DNA from 3 places in the Brevibacillus sp. HB1.3 genome. Region 3 is predicted to be linked to each of the others. Evidence: riboswitches for the same ligand, from Rfam matches in the RefSeq annotation. Region 3 holds a riboswitch; each other region holds the start of a gene.

Region 1 (3,285 bases), on a different contig from region 3:
TTTTTCGGAGATCAATTTGCTTATGCGTATTGTCACGATTCTCATGATGATGGGAGCCGTAACGTATCTGTGTCTCGCCGGACAAGCCTCCCTGCAAAAAGCGCACGATGCAAGGCAGGAAGCGGAAGAGAAAGAGCGCCGTCTGGGAGAAATGCTTTTGAACATCCAGGAAATGACGGAGCAGCTGGATCGTACAAGCGATCATGTACATGAGCATGCGGAAGGTACGAAGCGCAATACAGATGAAATGATGGTAGCCTTCAAGGAAGTCGCCGTCGGTATGGAATCACAGGCGAATTCTACGGTGAAGATCGAAGAAGAGGTTCAATCCATCGATCAGGAAATCGAGGCAGTCACATCGCAGACCAACGCAATGAAAACTGAATCGCAACAAAACAACCGTCGTCTGACAGAAAGCGTTCAGATGATGAACGAGCTGTCCTCGCAGATGGAGCAAATTGTGCAGGCAGTCAATGTAGCAGCCTCTACGATTCACCAGCTCAATCGCCAGGCGAATCGCGTAGAGGAAATTGTCGGCGCTATTAATCAGATCGCGACACAAACGAATCTGTTGGCACTGAATGCCGCGATTGAATCGGCTCGTGCAGGTGAGCATGGACGGGGATTTGCTGTGGTAGCGGATGAGGTACGCAAGCTGGCAGAACAAAGCGCGACAGCCACACAGGAAATTACCGACATTCTCAAGTCACTCCATCAGGAAAGTGAGAATGCGGTGCAACATATGAGCAGTGGGGAAGTGTCTGTTGCAAAAGGCCAAGAGCTGGCCGTAAAAACAGTGGCTTCCATTGAAGCAGTGCGTGCAGGGATGATGGCCTTCCTAGAAGCAGCTGATCAGGTAAGCTCCAGCATGGACCGGGTAAAAGTGCGTTCCGGCGAAGTTGCCATCGAGATGTCGACCATTACAGCCGTAACCGAGGAATCGGTAGCCAACTTAGAAGAGCTGTTTGCGACAGCAGAAAACCAGCATCAAAAAGTGCGTGAGATTACGGAAGAGCTGGGCGAGCTAAATACGTTGTCGCATCGCCTCCAGCAAACCTTTCACGTAAAGTAGAGGTTGCGCTTCTCGCCAATTTCTCGGTGCTGAAAAGACGACTTTTTAAACTTTTATTTACTTGTAGAAGTGTTTGGAATTGAGAAAAAAGAATTGCATTTTCGAACCGTTCTGCTAGAATGAATTCCATTGTAACTAAATATATTCACCTACCTTATCAAGAGCGGCGGAGGGACTGGCCCGATGATGCCCGGCAACCACTGATCATGTCTATGCATGAACAGAAAGGTGCCAATTCCTGCAAAACCTGTACCATGGTTTTGACAGATGAGGAAGAGAACGGCTTCGTACGCAAACTCTTCCTCCGGGGAGAGTTTTTTTGTTGTATTTGTAAAAGAAGAGGAGGAATAAACGAACGATAAATTAATTCTATAAGAGAATATTCGTAAATAGTATTGAAAAAATGGATGAAAAGCCGTACATTACCTAATAGGATAAAGAAAAACGTAAAGTTCGGATAGGGAGAGATACATCATGAAGAAGTTATTGCTGGCATTAACGACATTCGCAGTATTGGCAACAGGATGCTCGACTGGCACAAGCGCACCGGCAGATCAGCCAGGAGGACAAGCAGCAGGACAAGAGGGCGCGGCCAAAAAGCGAATTGCCTTGATTTTGCCTGAGAAAATCGGTGTGAATCCATTCTTCCAACAAATGGACGAGGGTGCAAAGAAAGCCGCACAAGAGCTGGGCGCAGAAGTAAAAACGATCGAATCTACAGACCATGGAGCGATTGAAGAAAATCTGCGTGTGGCTGTTGCAGAAAATTATGATTTGATCATCACTTCTTCCTTTACATCAGAGGATGCATTGAAAAAAGTAGCTACTGAAAATCCTGACCGTAATTTTGCGATTATTGATACGGTAGTGGATTTGCCAAACGTTCGCAGTGTTACCTTCCGTGAGCAGGAAGCGGCTTACTTGGTGGGAGCAGCAGCAGGCTTGGCAACGAAAACGAACAAAGTGGGTATGGTTGTGGCTCTTGATATTCCGCAGTTAAAAAAATGGACGGTTGGCTTCGGAGAGGGCTTGAAAGCGACAAATCCAAAAGCAGAGCTGCTGGTCAACTATGTAGGAAGCTTCACTGACCCGGCAAAAGCGAAGGAATTGGCTTTGCTCCAAGCTTCCAAAGGCGCTGATTTCATTAACGGTGCAGCAGCAGTAGGCGACCTCGGCGTTTTCGAAGCAGCGAAGGAAAAAGGCTTCTTCACAGCAGGTCAGGACGTTGACCGTACGACGATTGATCCAGAGCATATCGTTCTGTCCCAATTGAAAGGAACTGACGCGGCAGCTTATGAAACCGTGAAGACCTTTGTAGAAGGAACGTTCAAACCAGGTGTTGTGGCATACGGCTTGAAGGAAAAAGGTGTTGGTGTAACCTATGTCACGCACGAAAGCAAGACGCCGCTGAACGCTTTTATCGGACAAGAAGTGGTGGATAAAGTGAAAGCGATCAGCGATGAGATTGTAGCGGGCACTCGCCAAGTACCAGATAAATTCTAAACACGCACGTCAAATTGTTTGTGCACAGTGATGGATGTGACCGACTACGGCTGTGTAGTCGGTCTTCCATTTTCATAAAAGGACGTACAGAAATGAGGGAGTGGGAATGACCGATCGCTTGGAAATGAGGGGCATGACCAAGAAGTACGGAGATTTTACCGCCAACGACAAGGTGTCGTTCTCACTGGCAGCAGGAGAGGTCCATGCGATTGTCGGGGAAAATGGAGCGGGCAAAACGACACTGATGCGGATGCTGTACGGGATGGAGCAGCCGACGTCGGGAGAGATCGTGTTAAACGGCAAGCCAGTTGTTTTTCGCGGACCAGAGGACGCGATTCGAAATGGAATCGGGATGGTTCACCAGCACTTTATGCTCTTCGGAGAATTCAGTGTGACTGAAAATATCGTGATTGGATATGAGCCGAAGCAAGCAGGCTTTTTCAAAAGAAGAGACGCAGAGGACAAGGTGCGAGCGCTGAGTGAGCAGTATCGCATTCCGATTCATCCGCAGGCTATGGTAGCGAATTGCTCGATCGGGGAACAGCAACGGGTCGAAATTCTGAAGGTCCTGTATCAGGGAGCGGATATTATCGTGTTGGACGAGCCGACTGCTGTCCTTACTCCGCTGGAGGTACGCGACCTGCTGCAAACGATTCGAAACTTGGCAAAGAGCGGCAAGAGCGTCATTTTGATTACACATAAGTTGCAGG
Region 2 (3,285 bases), on a different contig from region 3:
ATCCCTTACGATGGGAAGGTCAGCTTCACAGCGTCAGTGACATCTGGTGTTTCTTCCGCGATGGCAGCTACCTTTTACCCAGAGAATCGTCCGCCGATTACGCAGTACTTCGGGAATGGAGATACGATTACTGTCCCGGTCAAAGCGGGAAATATGAATATCCGGTTAATGCGTAACGGAGGGGTCAACAACGCTTTTACCTACGTGCTGACGAGTAAGTTTACCATCAATCCGGACCGTAACGAACCGAACGATACGCAAGAGACGGCAAGGCCACTCGTAGGCAACGAAATCAGTGTAACAGGCAATTTTCACGATGAAGGGGATCAGGATTGGTTCTCCTACTATGTTCGTGAATACGGGCATTTGGATGTCACGGTTAGTCCTGATAACAAGCGTGTCGATTTATTGCTGAGTATTGGTAAACAAGAGCTCGGTAAAAAGATGGTTGTCTGGGACCCTACCTACGATAATGGAACAAAAGACAATCCGACAGAGCGCGTCCAAAAAGAAGTGTCACCAGGCAAGTATTACATCCGTGTGAGTGAGTACAATCGCAATGCGGTGAATGGCGAATATCAGCTGGATCTGGGATACACGCCAGTAAAAAAAGATTTTAATGAGCCGAATGACACCTATCAAACAGCGTCTCCGCTAAGCGGTGGGACAGTTATGTCAGGCACGATACCGACAGCTACCGATTCCGACTGGTTCCAATTTACTGTGAATAGTGAATCGTATGTGACGTTCCGAGCGCCGTACATTCCTGTCGATAGCGGCTTTCGTTTCGCGCTCTATAGCGATCGAAACTTGAACTATGCGCTTGCTTCGACGAATGAGGTAGCGGAGCTGTCGAAGCGAGGAAACGATATTATCGGTTTGCGTTTGCAGCCAGGAAAATATTATGTGCGCCTTAATAGTGGTACTTCGTTCAAATATGAATCGTACCGACTCACGGTGACGCAGCAGAAATTGATAGCGGGTTATCGCGATATTTCGGACCACTGGGCGCGCTCAGAGATCGTCAGACTTAGCTCTCGCGATATTGTAAATGGGTTTAATGATGCGTCATTCAAGCCGAATCAGGCAGTGACCCGTGCGGAGTTTGCGACGATGCTGCTTAAATCGATGCGTGCGACCGGTTCTAAGGTAGCGACTACCTATACAGGAAAAACGACCTTCCGGGATATGCCAAAGCGGCACTGGGCGTATCACAACCTAGGCGTAGCTTATCAATTGGGAATATTGAAAGGGTACCCGAAGAATGAAATGAAGCCGGATCAGCCGATATCGCGTGCAGAGATGGCGATAATGATCGCGCGGGCACGTAATGTGTTGATGTATAATCACGGTACCTCGAATTATCGGGATGTGCCAACGAGTCACTGGGCTTCTCCTGCCATCGAGGCTTTGACCTCGAGGAATTGGGTTAATGGGTACGGTTCTTCCTTTAAACCGAATGGAAGAGCAACTCGCGCCGAGGTAGTGGTAGTACTTTCAAAAGCCTATCAATTATAAGTAAAAATTTTCCTATTGACATCTCTGAAAAAAACAATTATTCTATTATCCGTAATGGATACTCTTATCCAGAGCAGGCGGAGGGACTGGCCCTATGAAGCCCGGCAACCGAGCTAGAGCGGTGCTAACCAGCAGAACGGACATCTGTTCTGGCCGATAAGAGGATGAAGGAAGCAAAAAACGCTCAAACCTTTTCCTCCTAAAAATTGGAAAAGGTTTTTTATTTGCGTTTACGTAGATAAAATCCTAACTCGGCTACCACACTATTTGTATGAGGTCAAAGGAGGTATTTTCTCATGGCTTTGCAAAAAGGTCGTCGTCTGTTTACATCCGAATCTGTAACTGAAGGACATCCGGATAAAATTTGTGACCAAATTTCCGACTCCATCTTGGATGCGATCCTGTCCAAAGATCCAAACGCTCGCGTAGCTTGCGAAACTTCCGTAACTACTGGTTTGGTTCTCGTAGCAGGTGAAATCACTACAAACACTTATGTGGATATCCAAAAGCTCGTTCGTGAAACCATTCGTGAAATCGGCTATGACCGTGCGAAATTTGGTTTTGACGCTGACACTTGCGGTGTTATTACTGCAATTGGCGAGCAGTCCGCTGACATTGCACTTGGTGTAGACCAAGCATTGGAAGCACGCGAAGGCAAAATGACTGATGCTGAGATCGAAGCAATTGGTGCTGGTGACCAAGGTTTGATGTTTGGTTTTGCTTGCAATGAAACACCTGAACTGATGCCACTTCCAATCAGCATGTCTCACCAATTGGCTCGTCGCCTGACTGAAGTACGTAAAAACGGAACACTTGCTTACCTCCGTCCTGACGGAAAAACACAAGTAACCGTTGAGTACGATGGCGACAAACCAGTTCGTATCGATACAATTGTTATTTCTACCCAACATGCTCCTGAAACAACTCTCGAGCAAATCAAGCAAGATCTGGTTGAACACGTAATCAAACCAGTTGTTCCAGCTGAACTGTTGGACGCTGAAACCAAATACTTCATCAACCCAACTGGCCGTTTCGTAATTGGCGGACCACAAGGGGATGCTGGCTTGACTGGCCGCAAAATCATCGTAGATACTTACGGCGGTTATGCTCGTCATGGCGGTGGTGCGTTCTCCGGTAAAGATCCGACGAAAGTTGACCGTTCCGGTGCTTACGCAGCTCGTTATGTAGCGAAAAACATCGTGGCTGCTGGTCTCGCAGACAAATGCGAAGTACAAGTTGCTTACGCAATTGGTGTAGCACAACCAGTTTCCATCGCAGTAGATACATTCGGCACAGGTACCATTTCCGAAGAAGCTCTGGTGAAATTGGTTCGCAAACACTTCGACCTGCGTCCTGCTGGTATCATCAAGCAGCTCGACCTGCGTCGTCCTATCTACAAACAAACAGCTGCATATGGCCACTTCGGACGCAATGACCTGAATGTTCCTTGGGAGCAAACAGACAAAGCAGAAGTTCTGAAGCAAGAGGCTGCTCAACTCTAATATTCCAAAGACATAAAAAGAGCCTGGTGTTGCTACTGGGCTCTTTTTCTTTTAGGAGCAGAGTCATCCAATTATTGGGTCAATTGTTGCACAGGAATTTGTATGACTGTGTCGAATCTCCTAGTGAGGAAGTAGAGGAGGGGTTTTTTTGCCGAACAGAAGGCTCTTCCTGATCGTATTTCTTACTTTTTTGTTTTTTATAGTGGCTATTGGGTTGTTAGGCGAATCTTTTCTGGAAAAAAAGAATAAACAAGAAGTGCAACCT
Region 3 (3,285 bases):
GAGTGATCGCCATACCCGCTTCTTCAATCGTTCCAACGACAACGGAGGCACCGAACTTGTAAATAAGCGGAACGACTTCCTCAAATCGCTCCAACCCGTCTTCCAAGTTGATCGAGTTGAGAATCGCCTTTCCTTGCGAATAGCGAAGTCCCAGTTCCATGACCTTGGCATCTGTCGAGTCGATCATGAGAGGCGCTTTTACTTTTTTTACGATGAACTGTAGGAATTTTTCCATATCTTCATATTCATCACGGTCGGGGTCAGCCAAGCATATATCGATGACGTGTGCGCCACGTTTTACTTGGGCTCGGGCAATATCAGATGCTTCTTCATAGTGTCCGGCTGCAATCATTTCACGGAATTTTTTGGAACCGATGACATTGGTTCTCTCTCCTACTAGCAAGGGACGATTGTCATCTTCGACGTAAACGACCTCGATCCCGGAGACCGCGCTCAGCGGTTCTACAGCGGTACTGCGCGGGTTGCAGTCTTTCAAGGCTTCTGCCATCGCTTGAATATGGTCAGGCGTTGTTCCACAGCAACCCCCAGCGACGTTTATCCAGCCCTGTTCAGCGAATGCTCGCATTTTCGAAGCAAGTCCCTGTGGCGTTTCATGGTAATGGCCATTCTCGTCTGGCAAGCCTGCGTTCGGATAACAGCTGACCGCACATTGGGCAATTCCTGACAGAGTCCGCAGATGATCGCGCATGAACTCGGGTCCTGTCGCACAGTTCAGACCGATAGAGACAGGCTTTATATGCTCCAAGGAGATGTAAAACGCCTCGATGTTTTGGCCCGCCAGCGTCGTACCCATCGGCTCAATCGTACCTGACAGCATCACCGGAAGCTCCTGTCCAAGCTCTTCAAAAGCTTTGCGAATCCCGATTCCGCCAGCCTTGACGTTCAACGTATCTTGTGAGGTTTCCAGAAGAAGAACATCGGAGCCGCCAAGAATCAGACCTTTTGCCTGACGATAATACGCCTCGACCAGCTCTTCAAAAGTGACACCACCTGTCAACGACAGGGTTTTGGTCGTAGGTCCCATTGCACCTGCTACAAAGCGCGGCCACTCCTCCGTGGAATAGGCATCCACCGCTTCTCTGGCCAAGCGTGCTGCCGCTATATTGATTTCAAGGTCCTTCTCTGCCACATCGTACTCAGCCAAAACAATGGAAGCAGCACCAAACGTATTTGTCTCGACAATGTCTGCACCCGCCTCTAAATATTTCTCGTGAATCGAACGGATCACATCTGGTCTGGTCAGGTTCAGGAGTTCATTACAGCCATCATAGGCTTCACCGCCGAAATCATCAGCGGTCAGGTTCGCCTGTTGAAGCATGGTGCCCATTGCACCGTCCAGAATCAGAATTTTCCGGGAAAGCTGTTCGCGAAAAGTTGGTTTCATTGACGTGCCCCTTTTCTCCCTTGCATCGGCTTATTCTCCATAATTGGGTAAATAAAATAAAAAAATCCTCTTCTTTGAAAGAAGAGGATTTGTCAGCAGATACGAAAACGCCTGAGACATCCTCTTATCTTTCAAAGCACGTAGCTTTGCTGGAATTGGCACCGGATTTTTACCGGTTGCCGAGGCTTCATCAGGCCAGTCCCTCTGCCTCTCTGGATAAGAGTCGTACACTTGTCATTTAGTTAGTTTGCGAAATGTCTTGAATGTTTGCAAGTATCTTAACACCCCCTTTGTCTCCCCGTCAATTGTGAATTGTCTATTTTTTACGGAGCCTCCCCTCTTACGCGCCCATTTTTGCCTAAGCTGGGCATCCGCCCAGTCCAATATCGGCATTCGTGTATAGACTGGAGTATAACGGAAAGGAGGGGAAACAAAGATGAGTACATCTTTCTGCGGTAACGGATTCTTCGGTGACTGCTTCGCAATCGTGCTCGTGCTGTTTATCCTGTTGGTTATTATCGGGTGTTCCTGTGACGAGTGTTAGATACGTGTAAAAAAGGCTATCCCAAAGGCCATCAGGAATGGCTGCGGGATAGCCTTTTTTTCTTGTTATTTGGTGATGATCTTGCCTGTCACGGCATCCAGAGTAATATATTTGAACGCCAGCTTTTCGTCACTCCACGGCACATACGCCAGCTTTGGTTGAGCTAATTTTTGCCCATCCACATCTCTCATCAAATAGACCAGCTTTAAAGGCATGACGCGTAAATACGCCTCAACAGCCTTGTCTTTCGAGACGATCTCGTCGGATGCTGGAAGCTCCACCAACTCGTGCGTCTCTCTGTAGTTTTCGAACTTTGTCACTTTGCCAGAAGACGGATCGACTGTTACTGAATAAGCCACTTTTGGCCAGCGATCCTGTACTGGAATGCCATCCTTGCTCATGAGATATCTGAATTCCCATTCGCCCGATGACACAGGATTCGCTTCGCCTGGCTGTATAACTTGCGCCAATTGCACTTCTGTTACGCCGGGATCGACGTACTTTTGCAGGAAGGCGAGTGCAGTCTTTTCCGCTTGTTCACGTTTTACTGTCAATGCTGTATTGGAACGCGGTGTTCCCAGCCCAACAACACTCCCTGTTTCTGCAAGGACTTCTACGCCGATATACTTGTCATTTTTATCATTCCAGACGTATTCCTTGCGTCCGTCACGGTTATTCTCTCTATAGGTCGAGTCATCCACTTGTATGCCGAATTCCGCCTGCAGCAACGCTTTTGCCTCATCCTTGGAGCGAACCTTGACGTATTCCTTTGGAGATTCGATCGGATGTGCTTCCTTCGTATTCAACTGATCATAAGCAAGCCCGTTATCTCCCGTTCCATACACCATCTTGCCATTGGTCGCGTCGATATACCACTCCTGACCATCTTCACGTCCTCTTTGCATGAAGGAAACAGCTGGTGTGTACTCCAGAATGGGCTGCCACATATCCCCTTGTTTTGATTGTGGCTGTATTCTCGGATTCTGCACGTATCGAAGCTTCATATGCTCGCTCAGCTCTTTGATGGCTACCTCTTCTGACACAGCAGTCGATACATCCGGGTACTGCGACGGCTCAAATGATTCGAGCCCCTTATTGAAATATTCGAGGTGGCCAGAGTCGGTTGTTTCGATGCTTATTTCATCAGACAACACCGGCATCCCGTTATAATATCTCAGGTACAATCCCGGATGGTTGGCGTCCAACAACCGATAGTTCTCGCTATCAGCCCCGAGCAGCTTGTTCAGGAACTGTCGCTCTTGCTCCAATGCTTTTGCTCCTTCTGCTCTTTTCTGGCTCTTTGCTTCCTTTTCATCCTTAAACAGAAGCCTATAAT

Evidence for each region. A riboswitch is a leader RNA that binds a small molecule or an ion and turns the genes downstream of it on or off. The one in region 3 is predicted to bind S-adenosylmethionine.
Region 1: another riboswitch for S-adenosylmethionine. It lies ahead of HPY31_RS05915 (BMP family lipoprotein); the one in region 3 lies ahead of metH (methionine synthase).
Region 2: another riboswitch for S-adenosylmethionine. It lies ahead of metK (methionine adenosyltransferase); the one in region 3 lies ahead of metH (methionine synthase).

The regions. Positions count from the first base shown of each region.
Region 1 is NZ_JABMIT010000002.1:265,748-269,032, reverse strand. Features, by position in the region: gene HPY31_RS05920 (methyl-accepting chemotaxis protein) at 1-1,072, shown strand, start outside; SAM riboswitch class I at 1,224-1,346, shown strand; gene HPY31_RS05915 (BMP family lipoprotein) at 1,547-2,575, shown strand; gene HPY31_RS05910 (ABC transporter ATP-binding protein) at 2,682-3,285, shown strand, end outside.
Region 2 is NZ_JABMIT010000002.1:81,229-84,513, reverse strand. Features, by position in the region: gene HPY31_RS05110 (S8 family peptidase) at 1-1,518, shown strand, start outside; SAM riboswitch class I at 1,580-1,681, shown strand; gene metK (methionine adenosyltransferase) at 1,815-3,020, shown strand; gene HPY31_RS05100 (polysaccharide deacetylase family protein) at 3,169-3,285, shown strand, end outside.
Region 3 is NZ_JABMIT010000001.1:119,288-122,572, reverse strand. Features, by position in the region: gene metH (methionine synthase) at 1-1,405, opposite strand, end outside; SAM riboswitch class I at 1,527-1,628, opposite strand; gene HPY31_RS00635 (YjcZ family sporulation protein) at 1,842-1,949, shown strand; gene HPY31_RS00630 (YcdB/YcdC domain-containing protein) at 2,015-3,285, opposite strand, start outside.